DNA from 3 places in the Streptomyces sp. NPDC030143 genome. Region 2 is predicted to be linked to each of the others. Evidence: riboswitches for the same ligand, from Rfam matches in the RefSeq annotation. Region 2 holds a riboswitch; each other region holds the start of a gene.
What was found. Region 2 has a riboswitch for cyclic di-AMP ahead of ACZ4YY_RS28985 (C40 family peptidase). Riboswitches for the same ligand answer to the same signal wherever they lie in the genome.

Region 1: another riboswitch for cyclic di-AMP. It lies ahead of ACZ4YY_RS28325 (M23 family metallopeptidase); the one in region 2 lies ahead of ACZ4YY_RS28985 (C40 family peptidase).
Region 3: another riboswitch for cyclic di-AMP. It lies ahead of ACZ4YY_RS19450 (C40 family peptidase); the one in region 2 lies ahead of ACZ4YY_RS28985 (C40 family peptidase).

What each region holds. Positions count from the first base shown of each region.
Region 1 covers NZ_JBVIAY010000019.1:144,087-154,130, reverse strand. The annotation lists gene ACZ4YY_RS28330 (M16 family metallopeptidase) at 1-661, shown strand, start outside; cyclic di-AMP (ydaO/yuaA leader) riboswitch at 1,156-1,323, shown strand; gene ACZ4YY_RS28325 (M23 family metallopeptidase) at 1,337-2,092, shown strand; gene ACZ4YY_RS28320 (GntR family transcriptional regulator) at 2,295-2,987, shown strand; gene ACZ4YY_RS28315 (HPr family phosphocarrier protein) at 3,367-3,648, opposite strand; gene ACZ4YY_RS28310 (bifunctional acetate--CoA ligase family protein/GNAT family N-acetyltransferase) at 3,828-6,626, shown strand; gene ACZ4YY_RS28305 (DUF5998 family protein) at 6,679-7,266, shown strand; gene ACZ4YY_RS28300 (alkaline phosphatase family protein) at 7,266-8,462, shown strand; gene ACZ4YY_RS28295 (thymidine kinase) at 8,522-9,169, shown strand; gene ACZ4YY_RS28290 (VOC family protein) at 9,188-9,991, opposite strand.
Region 2 covers NZ_JBVIAY010000020.1:122,269-130,391, forward strand. The annotation lists gene ACZ4YY_RS28945 (class I SAM-dependent methyltransferase) at 1-95, opposite strand, end outside; gene bioD (dethiobiotin synthase) at 382-1,098, opposite strand; gene ACZ4YY_RS28955 (adenosylmethionine--8-amino-7-oxononanoate transaminase) at 1,101-2,381, opposite strand; gene bioB (biotin synthase BioB) at 2,374-3,534, opposite strand; gene ACZ4YY_RS28965 (8-amino-7-oxononanoate synthase) at 3,683-4,810, shown strand; gene ACZ4YY_RS28970 (DUF397 domain-containing protein) at 4,791-5,033, opposite strand; gene ACZ4YY_RS28975 (helix-turn-helix domain-containing protein) at 5,043-5,909, opposite strand; gene ACZ4YY_RS28980 (ATP-binding protein) at 6,123-6,581, shown strand; gene ACZ4YY_RS28985 (C40 family peptidase) at 6,680-7,153, opposite strand; cyclic di-AMP (ydaO/yuaA leader) riboswitch at 7,157-7,298, opposite strand; gene ACZ4YY_RS28990 (hypothetical protein) at 7,715-8,023, opposite strand; gene ACZ4YY_RS28995 (ATP-dependent Clp protease proteolytic subunit) at 8,031-8,123, opposite strand, start outside.
Region 3 covers NZ_JBVIAY010000010.1:150,138-160,181, forward strand. The annotation lists gene ACZ4YY_RS19410 (DoxX family protein) at 227-757, shown strand; gene ACZ4YY_RS19415 (hypothetical protein) at 1,199-1,441, opposite strand; gene ACZ4YY_RS19420 (PspC domain-containing protein) at 1,428-2,867, opposite strand; gene ACZ4YY_RS19425 (ATP-binding protein) at 3,047-4,339, shown strand; gene ACZ4YY_RS19430 (LuxR C-terminal-related transcriptional regulator) at 4,336-5,082, shown strand; gene ACZ4YY_RS19435 (C40 family peptidase) at 5,117-6,193, opposite strand; gene ACZ4YY_RS19440 (hypothetical protein) at 6,670-7,023, shown strand; gene ACZ4YY_RS19445 (hypothetical protein) at 7,001-7,171, opposite strand; gene ACZ4YY_RS19450 (C40 family peptidase) at 7,699-8,880, opposite strand; cyclic di-AMP (ydaO/yuaA leader) riboswitch at 8,889-9,049, opposite strand; gene pcrA (DNA helicase PcrA) at 9,281-10,044, shown strand, end outside.

The DNA.
Region 1 (10,044 bases), on a different contig from region 2:
CCCGCCGGTGACCGCCGACGACACCGGCCGGGTCGTCATCGTGGACCGTCCCGGCGCCGTCCAGACGCAGCTGCTGATCGGCCGTATCGGCCCCGACCGGCACGCGCGCGTGTGGCCCGCGCAGATCCTCGGCACCTACTGCCTCGGCGGCACCCTCACCTCCCGCCTGGACCGTGTCCTGCGCGAGGAGAAGGGCTACACCTACGGTGTCCGCGCGTTCGGGCAGGTCCTGCGGTCGGCCCCGGACGGCTCGGGTGCCGCGATGCTCGCCATCAGCGGTTCCGTGGACACCCCGAACACCGGTCCCGCCCTGGACGACCTGTGGAAGGTGCTGCGGACCCTCGCCGCGGAGGGGCTCACCGACGCCGAACGCGACGTCGCCGTGCAGAACCTCGTCGGTGTGGCGCCGCTGAAGTACGAGACGGCCGCGGCCGTCGCCTCCACACTGGCCGACCAGGTCGAGCAGCACCTGCCCGACGACTACCAGGCGACGCTGTACCAGCAGCTCGCGGCGACCGGGACGGTGGAGGCCACCGCGGCCGCCGTGAGCGCCTTCCCGGTGGACCGTCTGGTCACCGTCCTCGTCGGTGACGCCGCACAGATCAAGGAGCCCGTCGAGGCGCTCGGCATCGGCGAGGTGACGGTCGTCCGGGCCGACTAGGAGTCCGCTGAAAATCTTGGAATCACGCCCGGTTCGCCCGGTTCAACCTGATTGATGGGTACGGGCGATCCGGGGCCGGCCGGGCGGCCCGAGCGAGATCTTCAGGAGCCTTCCAGGGCGTGTTCCGAACATCCCGCCCGGTCCGCGACGCCCGGCACGGCGCCTCGCCGCGTGGTCGGGATCGTCCGCGCACACCCGGTGCGCGGACGGCCCTCCGCCTCGCGATGCACCGCACCGGACGCCGCGGGCCCCGCCCTCCGGGCGGGCGGCGCTCCTTTCGGAACACGCCCCGGGACCGGCTGCGGCACGCACGCGTGAGGGGCCCTGGTGACGAGACGGTCACCAGGGCCCCCTGATGTCCGAATTGGGGGAGAGGCTGCCTGTCTGCCCTGTGGCATGCGCTACAAAACCCGCGTTCCGTTTGGGGATTGACAGCGGGCGCGTCTAGCGTCGTCCGGGCTGTTCGTCGGGCACTGCGCCGCACCCGCGGCACCGGACAGTCATCGCCGAGTCCCCGTACGGCGCGAGCCAGGGGAGCCGGGGACCCAACTGTGCAGTCCCTGGGGTGAATCGGACGCCCGCGCGTGTCGCGAGGGTGGCCGTAGGAGACCTTCCTGCTCCGAACCCGTCAGCTAACCCGGTAGGCGAGAGGGAAGGAAAGGACCACTCAACTTCATGGCGTTCACCTGCGCCACCGGGAAGCACCGCCGTCCCAGCCGGATGAAGCGCACCACCGCCCGCGCCGCGGGCATCGCGGCGCTCACCACCACCGGCGTCATCGGCACCGTCGCCTCCTCCCCGGCTCTCGCCGCCGAGACCCCGGCCGAACAGACCGGCCTGACCCCCGTCGTCACCATCGGCCACTCCGTCGCCGGCGAGATCGACGACCAGGCCGCCGCCCAGAAGCAGGCCGCCCAGGAGGAGGCCGCGCGCAAGGAGGCAGCCGCCCGGGCCGCCGCCAGGGTCAAGGAGGAGCGGGAGGCCAGGGCCCGCGCCGCCCGCGAGGCCGAGCGCAAGCGCCTGAACACCTTCGTGGCGCCGATCACCGGTTCCTACGTCTCCACCGGCTACAGCGCCGGCGGTTCGCTGTGGTCCTCCGGCAGCCACACCGGCATCGACTTCCACGCCGCGAGCGGCACCACCGTGCGCGCGGTCGGGCTCGGCACCGTCGTCGAGGCGGGCTGGGGCGGCGCGTACGGCAACCAGGTCGTGATCCGGATGAACGACGGCACCTTCACCCAGTACGGCCACCTGTCGACCATCGAGGTCTCGGTGGGCCAGCAGGTCACCCCGGGCCTGCGCATCGGCCTGTCGGGCGCCACCGGCAACGTCACGGGCCCGCACCTGCACTTCGAGGCCCGCACGAGCGCGGAGTACGGCTCGGACATCGACCCCGTCGCCTACCTCCGCAAGCACGGCGTGAACGTCTGATCGTGAACGACTGACGACGCACGGCGACAGATCGTCCAGCCCCGGCCCGCACGGCCGGGGCTTTCGCCGTTTCACGCCCGGCCCTGTCCAAAAAATATCCATGGATTCCGGCCCGCCATCGGAAATTCCGGCCCATTGCAATAGCATCACTGACCACACGTCATTCGTCGACGTTTCACGGGGATTAAGGCGGAGGTCGGTCATGCGAATTCCGGCGCACTCGGTGTGCACGGCCATCCGGGACGACATCGTCGCGGGTGTCTACGAGCGCGGCAGCCGCCTCACCGAGGAACTCCTCGCCCGCCGCTACGGCGTCTCGCGCGTCCCCGTCCGCGAGGCCCTGCGCACGCTGGAGGCGGAGGGTTTCGTCGTGACGCGGCGGCACGCGGGCGCGTGCGTGGCCGAACCGACCGAACTGGAGGCCGCCGACCTGCTGGAGATGCGCATGCTCCTGGAGCCGCTCGGCGCCGCCCGGGCAGCCCAGCGGCGCACCGAGGCGCATCTGAAGGTCCTGCGGGGTCTCGTCCGGCTCGGCCAGGAGCGTGCCAGGCGGGGCAACAGTGACGACCTGCGCTCCCTGGGCGGCTGGTTCCACGAGACGCTCGCCCAGGCCTCCGGCAGTCCCGCCCTGACCTCGACCCTCACCCAACTGCGCCACAAGATCGCCTGGATGTACGCGGTGCAGGCGCCGGCCGACCCCGTGGAGTCCTGGGCGGAGCACGGCGCGATCGTCGACGCGGTGGCGCGCGGCGACGGCGAGCGCGCGCGGGCGGTCACGGCGCAGCACACCGAGCGCGCGACCTCCGCGCACCGGCTGCGGTTCTCCGGAGCGGACCGCGCGGAACGTGTGAGGACTTCGCAACACGTCGTCAACATGTCGGGCCCGCGGCTTTAACACGAGGGCCGTATACAAAGAAGGGATATTCGACGGAGGCGCGTTTCCGCTGCCCTTTTTTCCGCGCCCCGGAATTCTCCGGCGGTGCGTCCGCCGCCTGTCGACGGCATTTCCGGCGGGCGTCGGAGAATCCCGCGAGGGCAGCAGTGCCGCGACGCTTACCCCAGGGCGGCGGCCGTGTCGCACCGATTTTCCCGAGGCGGCCGTGTCGCCCCGAAGTCCCGAGGCGCCATCGCCGCGACCATTGCCCGAGGGCGGCAGTGCCCCCACGAGGTCCCCGAAGACAGCAGTGGCCCGGTCGTTGCAGAACGTCCCCGAAGACGGCGGAGCCGCGCCGCCCGGAAGGGCGACGCGGCTCCGTGCGTGCTGCGAGCGCGGCTCAGACGGTCTCGGGAAGCTCCTCGAGGCCCTCGGAGACCAGCTTCGCCAGACGGTCGAGGGCGGCGTCGGCACCCTCGGCGTCGGAGGCGAGGACGATCTCCTCGCCGCCCTGGGCGCCCAGGCCGAGGACCGCCAGCATGGAGGCCGCGTTGACGGGATTGCCGTCGGCCTTGGCGATCGTCACCGGGACGCCTGCGGCCGTGGCGGCTCGGACGAAGATGGAAGCGGGGCGGGCGTGAAGGCCCTCGGCCCAGCCGACGTTGACGCGGCGCTCAGCCATGTGATGCTGCCCTTCGGTGTTCAGGGTTGTCTAGACCAGTGTTCCACACGTGAAGCACGGCCGGAACGGACCTGAGTCCCGTTCCGCCGTGGTCTTCCGGATCGCGGCCTCGATCCGGCGTTCCGTCCTCCACAGAGTGCCTCGCGCCGTTGTCGTACGCGAGCCGTACTCTGGGGCCCATGCAGAGCGCGCCGGACCGGCAGGAGTACCCCGCCCACTGGGAAGCCGACGTGGTGCTGCGCGACGGCGGCACCGCGCGCATCCGCCCCATCACCGTTGATGACGCCGAGCGCCTGGTCAGCTTCTACGAGCAGGTCTCGGACGAGTCGAAGTACTACCGCTTCTTCGCGCCCTACCCGCGCCTGTCCGCCAAGGACGTCCACCGCTTCACGCACCACGACTTTGTGGACCGGGTGGGACTCGCGGCCACGGTCGGCGGCGAGTTCATCGCCACCGTACGCTATGACCGCATCGGCGCCGACGGTCTGCCCGCCTCCGCGCCCGCCGACGAGGCCGAGGTCGCCTTCCTCGTGCAGGACGCCCACCAGGGACGGGGCGTGGCCTCCGCGCTCCTGGAACACATCGCCGCCGTCGCGCGCGAGCGCGCCATCCGCCGGTTCGCCGCCGAGGTGCTTCCCGCCAACAACAAGATGATCAAGGTGTTCACGGACGCCGGCTACACACAGAAGCGCAGCTTCGAGGACGGCGTCGTCCGCCTGGAGTTCGACCTGGAACCCACCGAGCGCTCCCTCGCCGTGCAGCGCGCGCGGGAACAACGCGCCGAGGCCCACTCGGTACGACGCCTGCTGGTGCCCGGCTCGGTCGCCGTCGTCGGCGCAGGCCGCACCCCGGGCGGCGTCGGCCGCAGCGTCCTCGGCAACCTGCGCGGGGCCGGCTTCACCGGACGGCTGTACGCCGTGAACAAGGCGTTCCCCGACGGCTTCGAGGAACTCGACGGCGTGCCCGCCCACCGTTCGGTGCGCGACATCGCCGGCCCGGTCGACGTCGCCGTCGTCGCCGTCCCGGCCGAGCGCGTGCCCGAGGTCGTCACCGAGTGCGGCGAACACGGCGTCCAGGGGCTCGTCGTCCTCGCCGCCGGCTACGCCGAGAGCGGCCCCGACGGCCGCGAGCGCCAACGCGAACTCGTGCGGCAGGCACGCGCGTACGGGATGCGGATCATCGGCCCCAACGCCTTCGGGATCATCAACACCTCCCCCGAGGTACGGCTCAACGCGTCGCTCGCCCCGCAGATGCCGCGGCCCGGCCGGATCGGCCTGTTCGCCCAGTCCGGCGCCATCGGCGTCGCCCTGCTGTCCCGGCTGCACCGCCGCGGCGGAGGCGTCACGGGCGTCACCGGCGTGTCGACGTTCGTCTCCTCCGGCAACCGCGCCGACGTCTCCGGAAACGACGTCCTGCAGTACTGGTACGACGACCCCGACACCGACGTCGCCCTCATGTACCTGGAGTCCATCGGCAACCCGCGCAAGTTCACCCGCCTCGCGCGGCGCACGGCCGCGGCGAAGCCGCTCGTGGTGGTGCAGGGCGCCGGTTCGGCCCCCCAGGGCCACGCCGTCCGCGCGACCCGGCTGCCGCACGCGACGGTCTCCGCCCTGCTGCGCCAGGCCGGGGTGATCCGCGTGGACACCATCACCGAGCTGGTGGACGCGGGCCTGCTGCTCGCCCGTCAGCCGCTGCCGCACGGCGCGCGCGTGGCGATCCTCGGCAACTCCGAGTCGCTGGGACTGCTGACCTACGACGCGTGTCTGTCGGAGGGGCTGCGCCCGCTGCCGCCGCTGGACCTGACCACCGAGGCGTCGGCGGACGACTTCCACGCGGCGCTGGTGCGCGCCCTGTCCGACGAGTCATGCGACGCGGTGGTGGTCACGGCGATCCCGGCCATCGGGGAGACGTCCCCAGGCGACCTGGAACTGGCGGAGGCGCTGCGCTCGGCCGCGGCGGCCGGCCCCGCCAAGCCGGTGCTCGTGGTCCACGTCGAACTCGGTGGTCTCGCCGAGGCCCTGTCGGCGGCGACGAGCACCGCGCCCCGCGCGCGGAACATCCCGCAGGAGCCCGGCACGCCCCCGGTCCCCGCCCCCGGGACCCCCGCGGAGGGCGCCCACCTCATCCCCGCCTACCCGGCCGCCGAACGCGCGGTCCGTGCCCTCGCCGAGGCCGTGAAGTACGCGCAGTGGCGCCGCGAGGCCGCCGACCCCGGCAAGGTGCCCGAGTACGACGACATCGACGAGAAGGGCGCCGCCCGCCTGATCGGCGGTCTCCTCGCGCGCGGCCAGGGCCTCACCCTCGGCACCGAGGAGACCTGCGAGCTGCTCGGTCGCTACGGCGTCCGGGTGCGCCGTGCGATCCCCGCCGCCGGCCCCGACGACGCCGCCAGGGCCGCACACGACCTCGGCTATCCCGTCGCCCTCAAGGCCACCGCCCCCCACCTGCGGCACCGAGCCGACCTGGGCGGCGTCCGCCTCGACCTCGCGGACGAGGACCAGCTGCGTCGGGCCTACGCCGAGCTGACCGAGCTCTTCGGTACTCCGCAGGAGGTGCGCCCGGTCGTCCAGGCGATGGCCCCGCGCGGGGTCGACACCGTCGTCCGCGCGGTGATCGATCCGGCGGCCGGAGCCGTGCTGTCCTTCGGACTCGCCGGGGCCGCCTCCCAGCTGCTCGGCGACATGGCGCACCGCCTGGTCCCGGTCACCGACCGCGACGCGACCTCCCTGGTCCGCTCGATCCGGACCGCGCCCCTGCTGTTCGGCTGGCGCGGCTCCACGCCCGTCGACACCCCCGCCCTGGAGGAACTGCTGCTGCGGGTGTCCCGGCTCGTCGACGACCACCCCGAGGTCGTCGCGGTCACCCTGGAACCCGTCGTCGTCGCCCCGCACGGCCTGAGCGTCCTCGGCGCCTCCGTCCGGCTCGCGCCCCCGCCGGTCCGCGACGACCTCGGTCCGCGCACGCTCCCGGCGTACTGAAGCCACCGCGACGGGTCCCTCGCAGTCAGTGGGTCCCCGTAGGATGGGCGTCATGGCCAAGACCAGTACGACGACCCAGGGGCTGCGTGCGGCGATCGAGCGCAGCGGCTACTACCCGGCCCTCGTGGCCGAGGCGGTGGAGGCCGCCGTGGGCGGCGAGCCCATCCGGTCGTACCTGGTCCACCAGGAGACCACCTTCGATCAGAACGAGGTGCGCCGGCACGTGACCGTACTGGTCCTGACCGGTAACCGCTTCATCGTCAGCCACACCGACGAGCAGGCCGCCGACACCACCTCCCCGACACCGTACGCGACGACGTCCACCGAGTCCGTGAAGATCGGCCGTATCTCGTCGGTCGTGGTCAGCCGGGTGGTGGCCAACCCGGAGTCCTACGCACCGGGCACCCTGCCGCGCGAGGTCGTGCTGACCATCGGCTGGGGCGCCGTCTCCCGCATCGACCTGGAGCCGGCCGCCTGCGGCGACCCCAACTGCGACGCCGACCACGGCTACACGGGCAGCTCCACGGCGGACGACCTCAGCCTGCGCGTCAGCGAGGCCGGCGACGGGCCGGAGACGGTCCGCCAGGCGCTCGCCTTCGCGCAGGCTCTGTCCGAGGCGACCGCGGACCTCACCCGATAATGGCTCAGCCCGCCGCCTGGGAGCACCCCGAGCCCCTCGCCGTCTCCTCCGCGCCCGTCCCCGAGTACGGCTCCGGGTCCCTCGCCGACCTGCTGCCCACGCTGGCCGCGGGCATGGGCGTCCCCGGCATGACCGCCGGGATCGGGGAACTGACCCCGGCCGACCGCAACTGTGTCTTCCTGATCGACGGCCTCGGCTGGGAGCAGCTCAAGGCCCACCCCGACGAGGCGCCCTACCTGCACGCCCTCCTCGGCACCTCGCGCGGCGGCACCGGCCGCCCGCTCACCGCCGGCTACCCGGCCACCACCGCGACCTCTCTCGCGTCCGTCGGCACCGGTCTCCCGCCGGGCGCCCACGGCCTGCCCGGCTACACCGTGCGCAACCCCGAGACCGGCGAGCTGATGAACCAGCTCCGCTGGCAGCCCTGGACCCCGCCGCGCGCCTGGCAGCCGTATCCCACCGTCTTCGAACTGGCCGACGCCGCCGGTGTGCACGCGGCGCAAGTGTCCTCGCCCACCTTCGAGACCACCCCGCTCACCAAGGTGGCGCTCAGCGGAGGAACGTTCCACGGGCGTCTCACCGGTGAGGAGCGCATGGACCTCGCGGCCGAGCAGCTCGCCGCCGGTGACCGCTCCCTCGTCTACACGTACTACGCCGAACTCGACGGCGCCGGACACCGGTACGGCATCGCCTCGGACACCTGGCGCGGCCAGCTCATGTGCGTCGACCGGCTCGTCCAGCGCCTGGCCGAGCAACTCCCGCCGCGCAGCGCGCTGTACGTCACCGCCGACCACGGCATGGTCGACGTGCCCTTCGACGAGCAGCACCGCATCGACTTCGACGAGGACTGGGAACTGCGTGCCGGGGTCGCCCTGCTCGGCGGTGAGGGCCGCGCCCGCCACGTCTACGCCGTACCGGGCGCCGAGAACGACGTCCTGACCTGCTGGCGCGAGGTGCTCGGCGAGCAGTTCTGGGTGGCCTCCCGGGACGAGGCGATCGCCGCCGGCTGGTTCGGCCCGCCCGGCACGCTCGACGAACGTGTGTACGACCGTCTCGGAGACGTGATCGCGGCCGCCCGGGACGACGTCCTGATCATCGCCTCCGAGCGGGAGCCGAACGAGTCGACGATGGTCGGCAACCACGGTTCCATGACCCCTGCCGAGCAGTTCGTCCCCCTGCTCGAAGTACGCTCCTGAAGGCCGTGGCCCTCGAGCCCGAAGCCCCCCGCACTCCACCGAAAGGTGCTCACCTTCCCATGCCCGAGCTGGTGTTCTTCTCCGGAACCATGGACTGCGGGAAGTCGACGCTGGCGCTCCAGATCGAGCACAACCGCTCGGCGCGCGGCCTCGTGGGCATGATCTTCACCCGCGACGACCGCGCCGGCGAGGGCAAGCTGTCCTCGCGTCTCGGCCTGGTCACCGACGCCGTCGAGGTCAAGGACGGGCAGGACCTGTACGCCTACCTCGTCGACCACCTCTCCCGCGGCGGCCGCGCGGACTACGTGATCGCCGACGAGGCGCAGTTCCTGGCCGAGGAGCAGATCGACCAGCTCGCGCGCGTGGTCGACGACCTCGACATCGACGTCTACGCCTTCGGCATCACGACCGACTTCCGCTCCAAGCTGTTCCCGGGCTCCCAGCGGCTCGTCGAACTCGCCGACCGCGTCGAGGTGCTCCAGGTGGAGGCGCTGTGCTGGTGCGGCGCCCGCGCCACGCACAATGCCCGCACGGTCGGCGGCTTCATGGTCGTCGAGGGGGCGCAGGTCGTCGTCGGCGACGTCAACCAGGCGGACACCGTCGGCTACGAGGTCCTGTGCCGTCGGCACCACCGCCGCCGTATGACGGCGGCGTCGGCCCGGGCGGCGGCCCTGTCCCCGGACGTGCTGCCGGTCCAGCAGGGCTGAGACGGCGGCCGGGCCCGGTCAGCGGTCGGCCGTCAGCAGCGAGAAGCGGGCCCCTTCGGGATCGGCCACGCCGGCCACGCGCCCGTGCTCGCCGTCCCCGGCCGGTGTGAGCACCTGCCCGCCGAGGTCGACGACACGGGCCAGCGCCGCGTCCACGTCGGCCACCTGGAAGTACGTCACCCAGTGCGGTCCGCGATCCCGGGGCAGCGCGGTTCCCAGGCCGCGGACGGTGGCGACGGGACGGCCCGCGACGTGCAGCGTCACACGGTCGAAGTCGGCGGAGACCTCGGCCTCCCGCTCGTGGCCGAAGACCGTCTCGTAGAACTTGGCGACGCTCACCGACTCGAACGTCAGCAGCTCGTGCCAGACGGGGGTGCCGGGCACACCGGTCAGGTACGTGCCGAGGCGGGCGGCCGCCTGCCAGATGCCGAAGACGGCGCCGGAGGGGTCCGAACCGATCGCCAGACGCCCGGCGTCGGCGGCGTCCAGGGGGCCGACCCCGATCGTGCCCCCGCACAGGCGCACCGTCTCCGCGGTGGAGTCGACGTCGTCGGACGCGAGATAGGGCGTCCAGGCGGCGGGGAGGTGGCGGTCCGGGGGGAGGTGGCCGAGGCCGGCCACCTCGCGACCGTCGAGCAGGGCCCGGACGTACGGGCCGAGCTGCTGCGGGCCGGGTTGGAAAGTCCAACCGAACAGCTCGCCGTAGAAGTCCAGCGTCGTGGTCAAGTCGTGCGCCATCAGACTCACCCAGCAGGGTGCGCCGGGTGCGTACCGCGGGTGCTCTGTGCCGTTCGGGTCGCCCGCCTCACGTTCCTCGGCCATCGTCGCCCTCTCCTCGGCCCCTCGCGGTGGCCGCGTCGCTTCCGCTCTCCGGC
Region 2 (8,123 bases):
GCGGCCACACTGAGCCGGGCGTAGCAACGGGCGAACAGAGGATGGTGGACGGGATCACCGGACACCCTGCCGGAACCGATGGACCGTGGCGGCATGGCTACCTCCCGGGGCAGGACGGGCCTACCCGGAATTCTCCCCCGTACGGGCCCGTCGCACCCCTGCCACGCCGCACGGACCGGACGTCACCGGAGGACGTCGTGGGGTAGGTGCCCGGGTCCGTGTCGCCGTCGGTGTGCGGGACACGGCCGCCGCCGACGTCGGCCGCCCCGCTCGACGGCGCCGAGATCTCCGGGTCGGTCACCGAGTCGCGGCTCCCCTGATGACGAGAGCGGCGTCCCGGGGGCCGCGGAACACCGGCCCCCGCGGACGGGACCGGCGCCCCTACGGCGCCGCCCCCGCCCGGAACGCCTCCGCCTCCCACGTCCCGTCCAGCCGCGGCGCCAGCCACCCCGGCGCCGCCGTGCGGAAGTCGGCTGGGGCGAGGGACCCGGCGCCGAACGGCAGCGCCCCGAGCAGCGGGGCGCCGGCGACCTCCGGCAGGTCGCTGACGTTGCACCGCATTGCCAGGTCCGGCGCCTCGGGCCAGCCGCCGATGACGACGCCCAGCAACTCCAGCCCGCGCGAGCGCAGTTCACGGGCGGTCAGTTCGGTCGTGTTCAGCGTGCCCAGACCGGCGGAGGCCACCACCAGCACCGGCGCGCGCAGCAGCTCCGCCGCGTCGGCCAGGGTCGACCCGGTGTCGTCGAAACGCACGAGCAGCCCGCCCGCCCCCTCGACCAGCACCAGGTCGTGTTCGGCGGCCAGCCCGGCGGCGGCCTCGGCGACCTCGCGCGGACGCACCGGTGCCAGGCCCGCCCGGCGGGCCGCCGTCGCCGGCGCCAACGGGTCGGGATATCGGACGAGTTCGGTCGCGGTCACGGCCCCCGCGAGCCGCGCCACCTCGTCGGCGTCCCCGCGCTCGCGCGGCCCCACACCGGTCTGGGCGGGCTTGAGGACCGCCACCGTCCGGCCCGCCGCCAGCGCCGCCGCCGCGAGGGCCGCGGTCGTGACGGTCTTGCCGACCTCCGTGCCCGTCCCCGTGATCACCAGGATCGGCATGCTCACCCCTCCCGCGCCGCCGCGCACACCGCGCGCGCGATCCGTGCCACGTCCGCGTCGTCGGTGACGTACGGCGGCATCGTGTACACCAGGTCGCGGAACGGCCGCAGCCAGACGCCCTCGCGTACCGCCGCCCGGGTGGCGGCCGCCATGTCGACGGCGTGGTCCAGCTGGACGACGCCGATCGCGCCGAGGACTCGTACGTCCCGCACGCCCGGCAGTTCGCGGGCCGGCGCCAGCCCCTCGCGCAGGCCCCTCTCGATCCGCTCGACCTCCGCGAGCCAGTCCTGCCCGAGCAGCAGGTCGATCGAGGCGCAGGCGACGGCCGCCGCGAGCGGGTTGCCCATGAACGTCGGACCGTGCGCCAGCACCGGCACCTCGCCCCGTGAGATGCCGTCCGCCACCCGCGCGGTGCACAGCGTGGCCGCCATCGTCAGATATCCGCCGGTCAGTGCCTTGCCCACGCACATCACGTCCGGGGTCACCGCCGCGTGCTCCGCCGCGAACAACGCGCCCGTACGGCCGAACCCGGTCGCGATCTCGTCGAACACCAGCAGCACGTCGTGGGCGTCGCACGCCTCGCGCAGCACCCGCAGGTACGCGGGGGAGTGGAACCGCATGCCGCCCGCGCCCTGCACGACCGGCTCCACGATCACCGCGGCCAGTTCGTCCGCGTGCCGCTCGACCGCGGCCCGCAGCCGCTCGGCGTACGCCTCCTCGTACGCGACCGGGGGCGGGTCCACGAAGAGCTGGCGGGGCAGCACCCCGGTCCACAGTTCGTGCATCCCGCCCTCGGGGTCGCACACCGACATCGGCTGCCAGGTGTCGCCGTGGTAGCCGCCGCGCCAGGTCAGCAGTCGCTGTTTGCGCGGACGGCCCAGCGAACGCCAGTACTGCAGGCACATCTTGGCCGCGACCTCGACCGACACCGACCCCGAGTCGGCGAGGAACACGTGCTCCAGACCGTCGGGCGACATGTCGACAAGACGCTTCGCCAGTCGTACGGCGGGCTCGTGGGTGAGCCCGCCGAACATCACATGGCTCATGCGCCCCAACTGCCCGCGCGCCGCCTCGTTCAGCACCGGGTGGTTGTAGCCGTGGATCGCCGACCACCACGACGACATGCCGTCGACCAACTCGCCGGAGCCGTCGGCGAGCCGCAGCCGGACCCCGCTCGCCGACTGAACGACGAGCGGTTCGACCCGGCCGGGCATGGGGCCGTACGGATGCCACACGTGCCGCCGGTCCAGCTCCAGCAGCGCGCTCACGTCCGGATCAGGCATTGGGCGCGAGATCCGTCCCGGCGCCCCGGCGGCGGACGGCGACCAGGTCGGTACGGGCCTCGTGGGCGGTGGCCGGAGCCGTACCGCACACCCCGCCCCCTTCGCCGCCGTCCTGCGCCCCGCAGCCCCCGCCGCCGCAGCCCTCGGCGGCGCGGTGCTCCGGCAGCGTCACCTGGTCGGCGCCCTCCACCTCGAACCCGGCGTCCGCGATCATCTCCAGGTCGGCCCGGCCGGCCTGGCCCTCGCTCGTGAGGTAGTCGCCGAGGAAGATCGAGTTGGCCAGGTGCAGGGCGAGCGGCTGCATCGTCCGCAGATGCACCTCGCGGCCCCCAGCGATGCGCACCTCCACGTCCGGGCAGACGAACCTCACCATCGCCAGGATCCGCAGACACCGCTGCGGGGTGAGGTTCCACTCCTTGGCCAGCGGGGTGCCCTCGAACGGGATGAGGAAGTTGACCGGCACCGAGTCCGGGTCCAGCTCGCGCAGCGAGAAGACCACGTCCACCAGGTCCTCGTCGCTCTCGCCCATGCCGGCGATCAGACCGGAGCAGGCCGACAGCCCCGCCGCGTGCGCCTTGTGGACGGTGTCCACCCGGTCGGCGTACGTGTGCGTCGTCGTGATGTCCCCGTACGTCGACTCCGACGTGTTCAGGTTGTGGTTGTAGGCGTCGGCGCCCGCCTCGCGCAGCCGCTCCGCCTGGCCGTCGGAGAGCAGGCCGAGACAGGCGCACACCTCGACGCCCTCGTTCTGGTCCTTGATGGCCTTGATGGTCTCGGAGACCCGGTCGACGTCCCGGTCGGTCGGACCGCGCCCGGACGCCACCAGGCAGACCCGCTTGGCACCGCCGGCCAGCCCGGCGGCCGCCGCCTCGGAGGCCTCGTCCGGCTTGAGCCAGGTGTACTTGAGGATCCCGGCCGTCGAGCCCAGCCGCTGCGAGCAGTAGGAGCAGTCCTCGGGGCACAGGCCCGACTTCAGGTTGACGAGGTAGTTGAGCTTCACCCGCCGCCCGAACCAGTGGCGGCGCACCTTCCCGGCCGCGGCCACCACATCGAGCAGATCGTCGTCGGACGTGGCCAGTACGGCCAGCGCCTCCTCGCGGGTCGGCAGCTCGCGCCGAAGCCCCTTGTCCACCAGCATGTTCAGCAGGTCCATGGGAGCCGATCCTGTCCTACGGAACCGCTCGCGGCCAAGGTAGGGATCGCACAACACGCCCCCTTCGAGGTGTGGGTATTGCCACACCCTGGGTGGCGGGCCGTGCCGCTAGGGTCTGTCCGCTACCTACAAAAGCACCGGAGGACCCATGGCGTTCGGCTGGATCGACGAGCAGGCGGAGCTGCGCCGCCGCGCCGGACTCGTACGGACCCTGCGCCCCCGCCCGGCCGACTCGCCGCTCCTCGACCTCGCGAGCAACGACTACCTGGGGCTGGCCCGCCACCCCGAGGTCGTCGAGGGCGCGGCCCGGGCGGCGCGGACCTGGGGCGGCGGGGCGACCGGGTCCCGGCTCGTCACGGGCACCACCGAGCTGCACACCGGGCTGGAGCGCGAGCTGGCCGCCTTCTGCGGTGCCGAGGCGGCGCTCGTCCTCTCCTCCGGGTACGCGGCCAACCTGGCCGCGGTCACCGCGCTGGCCCCGCACGGCTCCCTGATCGTCTCCGACGCGGGCAACCACGCCTCCCTGATCGACGGCTGCCGGCTGGCCCGCGGCACGACCCAGGTCGTCGCCCACGCGGACCCCGACGCCGTGCGCAAGGCGCTCGGCACGCACGACGGTCCCGCCGTCGCGGTCTCCGACACGGTCTTCTCCGTGGACGGCGACGCCGCCCCGCTGGCCGCCCTCGCCGGGGCGTGCCGGGAGCACGGCGCCGGGCTGGTCGTCGACGACGCCCACGGGCTCGGCGTCCTCGGCGACGGCGGGCGGGGCGCCCCGTACGCGGCGGGTCTCGCGGGCGCGGACGACGTCGTCGTCACGGTCACGCTGTCCAAGTCGCTGGGCAGCCAGGGCGGAGCGGTGCTCGGCCCGGCGCGGGTGATCGACCACCTGGTCAACACCGCCCGTACGTTCATCTTCGACACCGGGCTCGCCCCGGCGGCGGCGGGCGCCGCCCTGGCGGCCCTCGGGCTGCTGCGCCGCGAGCCGGAACGGGCGGCACGCGCGCGGGCGGTGGCGGACGAGCTGCACGCGCGCCTGACGGCCGCGGGCCTGGCAGCGGTACGTCCGGACGCCGCTGTCGTCTCCGTGCGCGCCCCCTCCGCGGAGGGGGCCGTGCGCTGGGCGGCGGACTGCCGGGCGGCAGGCCTGGCCGTGGGCTGCTTCCGTCCTCCTTCCGTGCCCGACGGCGTCTCGCGCCTGAGGCTGACCGCCCGCGCGGACCTGTCCGAGGCACAGATCGAACGTGCCGTCCGGGTGATCAGCGGAACGCGGCCGTGAAACCCGTCCAGCTCTCGGGGGAGAAGAGCAGGGCGGGGCCGGCCGGGTCCTTGGAGTCGCGTACGGCGAGCAGACCGGCCCAGGGACCGGTGGTCGGGCGGGCCGTCTCGACGCAGTTGTTGGCTCCCGTGCTGTAGCTGCTGCGCAGCCATCGCAGGGCGGGGGGATCGTGGGAGTCCCGCGCTCCGGTGCTGGAGGGGACGTTCCGAGGCAGTGCGGTCATGGTGCCTCCCTACGCGCCGTCACCTGTCGCGGCGATGTAGTCCAGTGAGTCCTCGGGCGAGAGGGCGTGCGCCCGAAGGTTGTCGAAGGCCTCCCGGTAGACCCGGAGGTCTTCTTTCCGCTCGAGATAGAGGCTACTCGTCAAGTGGTCGAGAACAACCACATCCAGATCAGATGTGATCGAAAATGAGAAGATAACGAAAGGGCCGGTGACGCCGATGTGTGCCCCGGCCGTGAACGGCAGCACCTGCAGGGTGACTTGCGGCAGTCGTGCCGCCTCCACCAGCCGATCCCGCTGGCGGGCCATGACCTCGGGACCGCCCACCTCCCGGCGCAGCACCGCCTCGTCCAGCACCGCGTTCAGCTCCAGCGGCGGATCGGCGCGCAGGACGTACTGGCGGGCCAGCCGCACCTCCACCAGCGTGTCCAGCCGGTCCTCGTCGACGCCCTCCACGGCGGCCCGCGTCACCGCGCGGGCGTACTCGGGGGTCTGGAGCAGTCCCGGCACCACGGTCGTCTCCAGCGTCCGCATGGCGCTCGCCTGCGACTCCAGGCTGATGAAGTCCCGGTAGGTCGGCGGCAGCACCCCGCGGTAGGCGTGCCACCAGTGGTCGCGTCCACCGCCGCCGTCACCGTCGGAGCCCGCCAGGGCCAGCATGACTCCGCGCAGTTGGGTGTCCTCCACGCCGTAGGCGTCGAGGAGTAACCGCACATCGGCCGGTTTCGTGCCGCTCGTGCCGGTCTCGATCCGGCTCACCTTCGACTGGTGCCAGCCCACGAGCCGGGCCGCCTCGCCGCTGGTGAGGCCCGCGCGGGCACGCAGCGCCCGCAGTTCTGCGCCCAGCTTCCGGCGGCGCACCGCGGGACCGTGCTGCATGCGCGTCTCCTTACTCCCTCCGAGCCGTCCGCATACGTCCTGCCGTAGCGGAGTTCACCGCATCGGGCGACAGATATATGCACATCCTGGTGGATCGCCACCCGTGACCGGCGGGGTGATGGCACTCTGGCGGCGAAGCACCAGTCCGGGACCGTACTCGAACCATCCGCTCCGTGTCGGACCGCGGTCCCGTGGGAAAGGGACGACGTCGCCATGGCAGACCATCTGGAAGCATCCGTCACTCTGCCGAGCGAACCCGCCTCGGTGTCCACCGCCCGCGCCTATGTGCTGAGCACCCTCGGGGAATGGGGCCTGCCGGCCGACACGGAGGTGGCCGACACCATCCGGCTCATCGTCTCCGAACTCGCCACCAACGCCGTACAGCACACCTTCGGGCAGTCACCCACCTTCACGGTGGACGTCGTGCTCGACCGTGACGAACAGTTGCGCATCGGTGTCACCGACAGCCACCCGCGCTTCCCCAAACGCCTGCCGGCCGCCGTCCAGCAGGACAACGGCCGGGGCATGGTGATCATCCGCTGGCTGACCGCCGAGTGCGGCGGCAAGCTGCGCGTGCGGCCCACGCGCGAGGGCGGCAAGACCGTCTTCATCGAACTGCCGTGGGCGGTCCCGGCGGAGCCGGTGACGGCGGCGGGCCAGCAGGAGCCCTGACCCGCGCCCGGACGGCAGCGGCCGCGCGCGGTAGGGGCTTCGCCCGGCAACCGGGGCGGTGACGGCGTGTCAAGGTCCGCCGGCACCGCCCCGGAGGGTCACCTGACCCGTCCGTACCAGACGCTCTTGGTCCAGATCTTCTGCAGACGCACCACGTCCCCGGTCTTCGGCGAGTGCCAGATCTTGTTGTGACCGGCGTAGATGCCCACGTGGTAGACGTTCGACCCCGAGTGGAAGAACACGAGGTCACCGGCCTTGCGGCTGCCCGCCGAGATGTGACGGGTCTTGTTGTACTGCTGGGCGGCCGTCCGCGGCAGCGTCTTGCCGGCCTTCTTGTACGAGTACAGCGTGAGGCCCGAGCAGTCGAACCGGTTGGGTCCGGTGGCGCCGTACTTGTAGGGCGCACCCTTCTTGGACGCGGCGATCTGGAGGGCCTTCGTCGCGGGAGTCACGGCCGCGGCGTCGGAGGCGACACCCGGCACCACGACCGAGGCGCCCACGGCGGCGATGGCGAACGCCGAGGCCGTACCGGCCCGGGCCATGAGCGACGGGACACGATTCAGCGCAGTCATGCGCAACCCTTCGTCAGCCGCCTGTGAAGGATGACCTGTCGGATTCGGGCTGGCGAAGTTGCCCGGCCGCTGACGCGGCTTCACCCCAAGGGCTGCTCGGCCCGGCGCCTCCCCGCGGGGATGACCGTTCCGGCGACCCGTCGTGCTTGGGTCCTCCACTCCTGCCGATGCACTTCTGTCGACCGGTCATCCGGGCGGCGGCAGGACTCGGCGTCCGCCCGGACCGCCCCGCCGCTTGTGGCGGGGGCTTGTCGTCAGTCACGGATCTTGGCTCACGGATGTCCGAAAATCCCAATGGAATCGGGGATTTGTGGGCTTACTCACCACTCACCCGTTCGGGTGGACACCCTGATGTTCGATCAGATGTCAAGGTCGCATAAGGCCTCCGACCAGCGGCGGAACCCTGAGTTCCACCCAAGACGCGGGGGTGTCGCGCAACCCGTGAGGGCCCGGAACAGCAGTCAGATCTACACCGAACGGAGGTAAGCCGTTCAGCCCGTTTCAACCCCGGGCCGGACGGCGCGCCCGTCACGCGACCGACCGGGCCGGACGCGCGCCGCGTCAACTGTCGGAGAGCGGCGGAACCGTGACGCGCGCCGTGCGTCGCTCGCCGTCCAGGACGCGCAGCGCCCGCGCGAGCGTGGGCGCGTGCACCTCGCTCTCGCCGCGCTGGTGCATCAGCGTCAGCGCGTCGCGCAGGGCGGTCACCCGGCCCACCAGCGCCTGGGCGGCACGCAGTCCGCGGTAGGTGTCTCCGTGGCGGGCGGGGTTGATCCGGCCCAGCAGGTCGACCACCTCGAGGTAACGGTCGATCAGCTCGGCCTCGGCCCGCGTCAGCGCGGGCAGCGGCGGCAGCTCGGGAGGCAGCATCGGAGGGTCACCTCGCGTCCGGCGCGGTGCCGGTCACCCGACGGGCCGGCATGACCCGGTCCGCCAGGCCGTACTCCACCGCCTGATGGGCGTCGAGGAT
Region 3 (10,044 bases), on a different contig from region 2:
GGAGAGGGTGAGGGAGTCAGTCGGGGACCCGGTCCGGGATGGGAATCGGAACCTGGGGCGCGGGCGAGGTCGAGGTCGGATTCGGGGCCGGAGCCGGGGAGGGCGTGAGGGCGAGGGTGGGGGTGAGGGTGGGGAAAACGTCGGACGAACCATTGAGCGCACCTGCCCTTTCCTACGTATGGTCTTGTGAGGGGTCCACCACGTCGGCGAGAGGCGGCTACGGGCGATGGCTCACGGCATGCGAACGGACACGCACCCCCCTTATCTCGACGGCGGCCACGACTGGCGGGACAGCGCCACCCGGTACGCCCTCCTTCCCCTCCGCCTCTTCCTCGGCGTCACCTTCGTCTACGCCGGCCTCGACAAGCTGACCGACGGCTCCTTCCTCCAGAACAGCGGCGCCGGTTCGATCGGCGACACCATGCGTGCCGTCCGGGACACCTCCGCGATCCCCGCCCTGGTCGACCTGGCCCTGAAGAACCCGACCGGCTTCGGCTACGCGATGGCCTTCGGGGAACTCGCCGTCGGCATCGGCGCCCTCCTCGGTCTCCTCACCCGCGTCGCCGCGCTCGGAGGCGCGCTGATCTCGCTCAGCCTGTGGCTGACGGTCAGCTGGGCCTCGGACCCCTACTACTACGGCAACGACCTCCCGTACCTCATGGCCTGGCTCCCCCTCGTCCTCGCCGGCGCCCCCGCCTTCTCCCTGGACGCGGCCTGGCGTACCAGGAGGCGGCGGCGAGTCGGAGCCTTCCGGTAGGCCGGTTCCGCGTCCTGGCGGACGGGGCTGGATCCTGACGGACGCGGCTGCGTCCTGGAGCAGGCGCTCGTGCGCCCAGGCCCCGAACGCCGGTGAGCGTGCCAGCCGCTCTCGGAGCCACGGGCCACCCGCGCCCGGAGCTGCCCGAAGCCCTGGTGGGATGGGCCTTGTCCGGTGGGTGGGGCCGCAGGTTTCGGGGAGTGTGCCAGGTGCTCGTGCAGTCCGGGCCCTGTGGCCGGAGCTGCCCTCAGCCCTGGTGGGATGGGCCCTGTCCGGTGGGTGGGGCCGCAGGCTCTGGGAAGCGTGCCCGGCGCTCCTGTAGTCCGGGCCTCGCGGTCGGCAACCGCCCGAGTCCAAGGGGATGTACCGCCCGCCCGGCGGGGTGGGCGGGCGGTACATCCCCCCGCTCGGCGGGCGGGCGCGCCGCCGGGCGGGCCCCGTCTACGAGCCTGCCCCCGTCCCCGGTTCCGCCGGAGTGCCCCGGCGGAAGCCCTGGCGTCTGCGGACGGCGTGGGTCGCGACTCCGGTGGCGCCGGCCAGGGACAGGCCGCCCACCACGAGCGGGATGATCACGAACCACGGCGTGTCCCAGAGGCCGCCCGCGTCACCCGCGTAGAGGACGCCCGCCAGCGTGAAGACCATGCCGGCAACCAGCCGTCCCGGCCGGAACTCATGACGCAGCACGGGCCACCTCCGCCTGTCCGGCGCCGACCTGGAGGTGGAGGTTTATCGTCCCGGCGTCCTTGCCGCCCGACACCGGCGACAGGGTCAGCTCCTTGTGCTTGCCCGGTTCCACGTCCACGTCCTTCTGGTCATCGCCCGGCAACTGGATGTCACCGAGGCCCACGTCGATCTGTACTTTCACGGTCACGTCCGGCGGCACGACCACCCGTAGCCGGCCGACCCCCACCTCGGCGTCGGTGCGCACCGTCTGCCCCTTGGCCAGCTCCAGCCGGGACAGGTCCAATGTGGCCTCCCCTGTGCCGAGGTCGTAGGCCGACCGGACGTCCGCCACCGCCGTGGGCTGCCAGGTCGTGTCCGTCCATCTCGTGCCGATGTCCTTCGGCAGGGTGGCCGATCCGGCCAGCAGCCCCGCCGTGACGACGGCCAGGAAGATCGACCCCGCCCCGGTACGGCCCAGGAACGAGCTGACCGCGATGCCGAGGCCCAGCACGGCGAGTGCGATGGCCAGGCCGATCTGGAGGCTCGTGCCCAGCGGCTCCCGCTCCCAGGTGAGCCGGGTGGCGAGGCCGCCCGCGACCATCGCGAACAGGAAGAACCAGCCGCCGATCCAGCGGGGGCCGCGCGGGCCGGAGGACCGGCCGCGCGCCGCCCGTATGTCCAGGCGAGGACCGAGGTGACCGGTGAGTCTGACGTCGAAGACGGAAGAGGCGTCCGGAGTGCGGGGATCGCTCGGACCCCACAGGTAGCCGGTGCCTCCGTCGTGCGTGCCGTCCTTCACGATCGGCTCCCGCCACCAGGACGGGTAGGCGGTGGCGACGGGCGGTGCCTTCGCCTCCGGCGGGGCGTCGGCCACCGCCTGGGCGGCGAGCGGATCGGTGTCGGCGGCGCCCACCCGGTGCCTCGACCAGTAGCCGGCGCCGGCGAGGAGGAGGGAGAGGACGACCGCGAAGGCCAGCACCCCGCCGTTGTTCAGCATCGACAGGAACACTCCGCAGCCGACCAGCGCGAACAGCACGGCCGTGAGGGCCTGCCCGTCCACTCTCCCGGTGAGCAGCTTGCGCACCTCGTTCTCGCCGTCCTCGGCGTAGGGGACGAAGAGCCAGGCGAAGCCGTAGAAGATGAGGCCGATGCCCCCGGTCGCGGAGAGCACCGCGAGCGTGATCCGGAAGATCACCGGATCCATGTCGCACTGCCGCCCGAGACCCGCGCACACCCCCGCGAGCATTTTGTGCTCCCGGTCGCGGCGGAACCGGTGCAGGAGGCCGGCGGCGTCGGCTCCCGCACCCCTTTCCCCGTGCGCGCCCGCCTGCCCGTGCGCGCGCGGGTTCTCACCTGCGGCGCCCGGGGCGCCCGGGGACGGAGCGGCCGCGTCGGGCGCGGCGCCCCGGTCGGGCGCGGCGTCCGCGGCGTGCTGGTGATTCGTCATGAGTCAATGGTGGCGGGCGAGACGCCCCGGCGGCAGTCGGAACGACCCTGGTCGGACCCTGATATCGGCCCTGAGCCCGGGCCGGGGAGGCGTTCGACCTGCGAGACCGTCGAAGATCAGGGGCGTCTCGGGGGCGAACCCTGATGCTCGGGTCGAGCCGCCGTGTGACCATCAATGGCATGCCGGAAGCCGCAGCAGCGCCACTCGTCGAACCGCGGCCTCCGCGCAAGCTCTACCGCAGCAGCGACGGACGTTGGCTGGGTGGCGTGGCGCGGGGGCTCGCCGGGCATCTCGGGCTGCCCGTCATCTGGGTGCGGCTCGTCTTCGTCGGCCTGTTCCTGGCGGACGGCCTCGGCGCCCTGCTCTACGCGGCCTTCTGGTTCTTCGTGCCGCTGGGCATCGGCGGTGTGGGCGGGCAGAAGCCCCCGTCCCTCGTCGTCACCGAGACCGCGCCCGACGGCCGCCGCAAACTCGTCGCCCGCAGACCGGACAAGGGCCAGATCGTCGCCCTGCTCCTCATGGTCGTCGTCGCCATGGTCTTCGTGGGCAATGTGAACCTGGGCGGCGGCGCCAAGGCGTACCTCCTGCCCGCCGTCCTCGTCGGTGCGGGCGTCGCCCTCGTCTGGCGCCAGGCGGACAACGCCCGTCGCGCCCGCTGGGTCGAGGCCGGCCGCCGGCGCCGTACGCTCACGCTGCTGCGGGCGGGCGGCGGTGTCCTGCTGGTCACCGCCGGCGTCTCCGGCATCTTCGTCCTGCAGGGCTCGGCCGCACATCTCGGTTCGGTGCTCCAGGCGGCCCTCGCCGTCCTGGTCGGCATCACGCTGCTCGCCGGGCCGTATCTGGTCCGGATGACGCAGGACCTCTCCGAGGAGCGCCTCATGCGCATCCGCGCCCAGGAGCGCGCGGAGGTCGCGGCGCACGTCCACGACTCGGTGTTGCACACCCTCACCCTGATCCAGCGCAACGCGGAGAACGCCGGCGAGGTGCGCCGCCTCGCCCGCGCTCAGGAGCGCGACCTGCGCACCTGGCTGTACAAGCCGGAGGGCACCGGCAAGGACGAGGCCGACGAGCCGACCACCCTGGCCGACGCGGTCCGGCGCAACGCGGCCGAGGTCGAGGACAAGCACGGCGTCCCCATCGAAGTGGTGGTGGTCGGTGACTGCCCGCTCGACGAGCGGGTGGTGGCGCAGATGCAGGCCGCGCGCGAGGCGATGGTGAACGCCGCCAAGTACGGTGGCGAGGGCGGTGCCGTACAGGTCTACGCCGAGGTCGAGGGAAGGACGGTCTTCGTGTCGGTCCGGGACCGCGGTCCCGGTTTCGACCTCGACTCGATACCCGCCGACCGCATGGGCGTCAGAGAATCGATCATCGGCCGCATGGAGCGCAACGGCGGCACGGCGCGCCTGCGGGCGGTGCCGGGCGGCGGCACGGAGGTCGAGCTGGAGATGGAGAGGGCGGAGAAGACGTCATGAGTGACCCGACCGAGACGAACGCGGCGGCGGGAGCGGCGGAGGCCGCCGAGCCGGCGCGGACCACCGGCGAGAGCACGGGCGGGCGCCACGTGCGCGTGGTCCTCGTCGACGACCACCGCATGTTCCGTACGGGGGTCCAGGCCGAGATCGGCCGGACCGAGGAGACCGGCGTCGAGGTCGTGGGCGAGGCGGCGGACGTCGACCAGGCGGTCACCGTCATCACCGCGACCCGGCCCGAGGTGGTACTCCTCGACGTCCACCTCCCGGGCGGAGGCGGGGTCGAAGTGCTGCGCCGCTGTGCTCCGTTGATGGGCGACCCCGAGCGGCCTGTGCGGTTCCTCGCGCTGTCCGTCTCGGACGCGGCGGAGGACGTGATCGGAGTGATCCGCGGCGGTGCCCGCGGATACGTCACCAAGACGATCACCGGCACCGACCTGGTCGACTCCGTCTTCCGTGTGCAGGAGGGCGACGCCGTCTTCTCGCCGCGGCTCGCCGGGTTCGTCCTCGACGCCTTCGCCTCCACCGACGCCCCGCCGGTCGACGAGGACCTCGACCGTCTCACGCAGCGCGAGCGGGAGGTTCTGCGCCTCATCGCCCGTGGCTACGCCTACAAGGAGATAGCCAAGCAGTTGTTCATCTCGGTGAAGACGGTCGAGTCCCACGTCTCGGCGGTCCTCAGGAAGCTCCAGCTGTCCAACCGGCACGAGCTGACGCGGTGGGCGACGGCGCGACGGCTGGTGTGACGATCGGGGCGGCGCGGTCACTCCCCGCCGGCCCTCACACCACCCGGGTGGCGCCCGCGTAGGGCATCTCGTCCAGCGGCGCCACGCGGACCGGGGCCGAGGGGTTGGGGGCGTGGATCATGCGGCCGCCACCGACGTAGATGCCCACGTGGGTGATGCCGGAGTAGAAGAACACCAGGTCACCGGGGAGGAGTTCGGAGCGGGAGATGCGGCGGCCGGCGTCGATCTGGGAGTAGGTCGTGCGCGGCAGCGAGATGCCGGCGGAGCGGTACGCCGCCAGGACCAGGCCCGAGCAGTCGAAGGCGTTCGGTCCGGTCGCCCCCCACACATAGGGGCTGCCGAGCTTGGAGTAGGCGTAGGAGACGGCCGCCGCGGCGCGCGAGCTGGGCGCCTGTGCGGAGGTGCTGCCGGGTGCGGTGAGGTGGCTGCGGGGGCCGGTCGCGGCGCGGGAGGCGCGGGTGGCCGTCCCGGTGCCCGTGTCCGCGGTGAGCCGGGCCCGTTCCCCGGCCGTCAGCCGGGACAGCAGACGGCGGGCCGCGTCGAGCTTGCCGGTGATCGTCGTCTTGTGCCGCTTCAGCTCCGCCTGTCGGGCTCTGAGCGAGGTCACCTCGATGCGGGCGGCGCCGCGCAGTTGCTCGACCTCCCGCAGTTGCTTGCGCACGCGGGCGACGGTGCCCGACTGACGGTGGCCCGCGCGTTCGGCGAAGGCGGCGTTGTCGAGGTACTGGTCGGGGTCGTCGGAGAGCGCGAGCTGCATCGCGGAGTCGAGGCCTCCGCTGCGGTACTGTGCGGCGGCCATGGACCCCAGCTCCTCGCGTGCCGTGGTGAGCCGGGCCTCCTTGCGAGCGGCCTCGTCCTGGAGGGCCTTCAGCCGTTGCTCGGCCGCCGTCGCCTTCTCCTTCGCGCCGTTGTACTTCTCGGTGGCGGCCTCGGCCTCCTGGTACAGCTTGTCCACCTTGGCCTTCACCTGCGCCGGTGTGGGTTTCGGCTCGGCGTGTCCGATCCCGTCGAACGCCGTCGCGCCCGCCGCGCCGGCGAGGGCGATGGTCAGCGCCGTCCGGGCCGGGTGACTTCCGAGCGAGCGCTGTCGGGGCTTGCGGTGCGCTGCCACGTGGGACTGCACGTCCTTTCGTACGACCGCCTCGTCGGTTCGGCCGTCCGGGGCAGGGCGGGACCCGTGCCCGCCGTGGGGAGCGGACGGACGTACGGCCGCGGGGAGCGGCTGACGGGGCCGGCGGCGGTCCCGCACAGGGAGTGGGCCCGCCGCCGGACCTCGGCGGTGGTGTCCGACTGCCGCCCCTGGTCCGGGCGGCGGTGGGGAGCCGGTCACCTGGGGGAGGACGCTAAGCCCGTCCGTGACACATCGGTAACGGGATGTGCGGAAGTGACAGGGGCGGATTGTCCGGTGACCGTAAGTGGTCAGCGGGAGCGTCCGAGGTCGACGACTTCGCGTGGCGCCCTGACCGATGCGGCCGATCCGGAGCGCGATGAAGCGCGACAGTGCTACGGCACGCACAACTGCACGTGCGTCGCAGAGGCCGGGCCGGTGTCGGGGCGATTCGGGGCGGCTGAATAGCATCCGGACTCATGGGCGTACTCATCCATCTTTTCGTCGGCCTGCACATCATCGGCATCGCCGCCCTGTTGGGCGGCTTCCTCACGCAGATGAAGGCGATGGGCCAGGGCACGGCCCGCTTCGTCCCCGCGATGCTGCACGGCGCGGCGACGATGCTGGTCACCGGCGTCATCCTGGTCGGCCTCAACCAGGCCGACGACCAGGAGGTCAACAACATCAAGATCGGGGTGAAGCTGGCCCTGCTGGTCGTGATCCTCGGCCTCGTCTATGTGAAGCGGGACGACGAGGCGGTGGAGAAACCCCTGTTCGGCCTGGTCGGGCTGCTGACCGCGGCGAACGTCTTCATCGCGGTGCTCTGGACCTGATCGCCGCGCGCGCGGAGCGCGCCGCCCCCGCGGCGACGGCCAGCCGTGCCGCGACCGAGATCCACAGCAGCGCCTGCCCGGGGCCCTTCAGCCACGGGACATCGACGGCGGCGGCGACGGACAGCGTCGCCGCCGCCGTCATGCCCATGGGGAACAACGCGCGGGCGCAGGACAGGGGGCAGGGTTCGGCGGGATGCGCACACCGCCGCCTCGCCCCGTCTGCTCCGCCCCCGCTGCCTCCGCCGACCTCTGCCTCCTCCGCCCCTCCGCTCCGTCCGCCCATGACTTCCGTCCCCGCGGACGGGTCTGCCGGTCGGCGGCCACCGGCCTCACCCCGGCCAGGGGAACCGGCACACGGGCGCGGACGGCGGAGGGGCGGAGGGACGGCCTGTCGGACAGGACAGGCGGACGGCCTGCGGACACGACGGGCGGACGGCCTTCGGTCGCAGCAGAGGGACGGCCTTCGGGCACGGCGGGCGGACCTGGCTCCCGGACCGACCGGCGGCCAACCGGCGGATCCGACCCGGGGACAACCGGCAGAACACTTGCGAACAACCGGCCAACCCAACCGGCGGATCCGACCCGGGGACAACCGGCAGACACCTGCGAGCAACCGGCCAACCCAACCGGCGGACAACCGGCGGACAGAACCGGCGGCACCGGCCGGAGGTTTCCTCAGGCCGGGCGCACCACGCTGTGGATCGCCGACTCGCCGTCGTAGTAGATCGACTCCTCGCGGACGTACGTGCCGGGCTTCGGGGCGTGGATCATCATCCCGTTGCCGATGTAGATGCCGACGTGGGTGACGTCGTCGTAGAAGAAGACCAGGTCACCGGGCTGGGCGTTGGCCAGGGAGACCGTCGTGCCGGCGTTCACCTGGTCGTAGGTGGTGCGCGGGAGGGTGACGCCGGCGGCCTTCCAGGCGGCCTGGGTGAGGCCGGAGCAGTCGTAGGACTCGGGGCCGGTGGCACCCCAGACGTACGGCTTGCCGATCTGCGCGCGGGCGAAGGCGAGCGCCTTCTCGGCCTTGGTGGCGTAGGAGGCGTCCGTGGCCGGGGCGGACGGCGAGGACGACGACGGAACCGAAGGCGACGACGTGTCCGTGCCCGAGGACCCGGCGCTCCCCTGTTGCGCGGCCGCCTGTGCCGCCGCCTGCTGCCGGGCCAGCTCCGCCGCCTTGCGGGCCGCCTCCTCCTGCCGCTGCTTCTCGATCGCCGCCAGCCGAGCCTTCTCCTCGGCGGTCAGCTGCGACAGCAGCTCGCGCGCGGAGCTGAGCTTCTTCTGGACGGTCGCCTTGGCGGTCTTCAGCTCGCTCTGCGACTCGGTGAGCGTCTCGAGGCTCCGGGATGCCTCCTGACGCTTCTTCATCGTCTCCGACTGCTCGGTGACGTAGTCGTCGACCGCGCCCTTCTGGCGTTCGGTCAGCCGCCCCATCAGCTGGGTCTGGTCGAAGTAGTCCTGCGGGGAGTCCGCGAGCAGGAAGGTGGCCGTGTCCGGTGCGGTGGCGCCGGTGCGGTACTGGGCGGCGGCGAAGGAACCGAGCCGCTCCCGTGCGTCGTTGAGCTTCTCGGTGCGCTGCGCGACGTCCTGGAGGAGGGTGTCGACCTGCTTGCGCTGCTTGGTCGTCTTCTCCTTGGCGGCGTTGTACTTCTCGGTCGCCGACTCGGCCTGGCGGTAGAGGTCGCCGACCTTCTTCTCGACCTCCTCCAGGCTCGGCTTGCCGTCGGCGGCGGGCGCGGCGTCGGCCGTCTGGGAGAGCAGGGCCACCGAGGTGAGAGCGGCGGTGGCGAGAGCGGGGGTGCGTATGCCTGCTACGCGCCCCCCGGCGGGGCGCGGCTTGCGGTGCTGCGACGCCAAGGGAGGCGACTCCTTCCGTGCTCCGCCTACCGGGTTAGCTGTCGGGTTCGGGCGGGAAGGGTTGCCCTACGGCCTGCTCCGTCGGGGGAGTGGGCCGATTCACCCCAAGGTCTCGGTGGGTCCCCGGCTCCGGCTCCGCGAGGGGCACCGGACTCGGCGGTGGCCGCGCGGCCCGGCGAGGCTCGCCGGTGGGGGTCGTACGGCCTGCCCGGCACGGTAGCCAACTCGTGTGGCACCTGTGAAGGTTGATGGGTGATATGCCCGATACATTTTCGTGACCTGCGGTAACCGTGTCGCCCAAGGTGTTTTCGGTGTAGCGGACCGTGACGCCCTGGACGGAGGGGGATGTTTTCCGGGACGGCGGCGGGTTGTCAGTGGCGCCCCCTAGACTCGGAGAGCGATGAGCAGCCTCTTTGACGACAGCTTCCTGGCGGACCTCCAGGCCCCTCGCGGGCACGAGGACGAACCCCCGCCGCCGCCCGAGGACGATCACGCTCCGGAGCCGGTTCCGGACGATCTGTTCGGCGGGAAGTTCGACGTGCCCCCGGACCGGGACACCCACTACCGCGACGGCGCCCCGCGCCCGGCGGTCGACGCGGCGGCCCTCCTGGAAGGGCTCAACGACAACCAGCGCGCCGCCGTCGTCCACTCCGACACCCCGCTGCTCATCGTCGCGGGTGCCGGCTCCGGCAAGACGCGGGTGCTCACCCACCGCATCGCCCACCTCCTCGCCGAGCGCCAGGTGCACCCGGGGCAGATCCTCGCGATCACCTTCACCAACAAGGCCGCGGGCGAGATGAGGGAGCGCGTCGAGCAGCTCGTGGGGCCGCGCGCGAACGCGATGTGGGTGATGACCTTCCACAGCGCGTGCGTGCGCATCCTGCGACGCGAGTCGAAGAGGCTCGGCTTCACGTCGTCGTTCTCGATCTACGACGCCGCCGACTCCAAGCGTCTGATGGCCCTGGTCTGCCGCGACCTGGACCTCGACCCCAAGCGCTACCCGCCCAAGTCCTTCAGCGCCAAGATCAGCAACCTGAAGAACGAGCTGATCGACGAGGAGGACTTCGCCGCCCAGGCCACCGACGGCTTCGAGAAGACCCTCGCCCAGGCCTACGCCCTCTACCAGTCGCGGCTGCGCGAGGCCAACGCCCTCGACTTCGACGA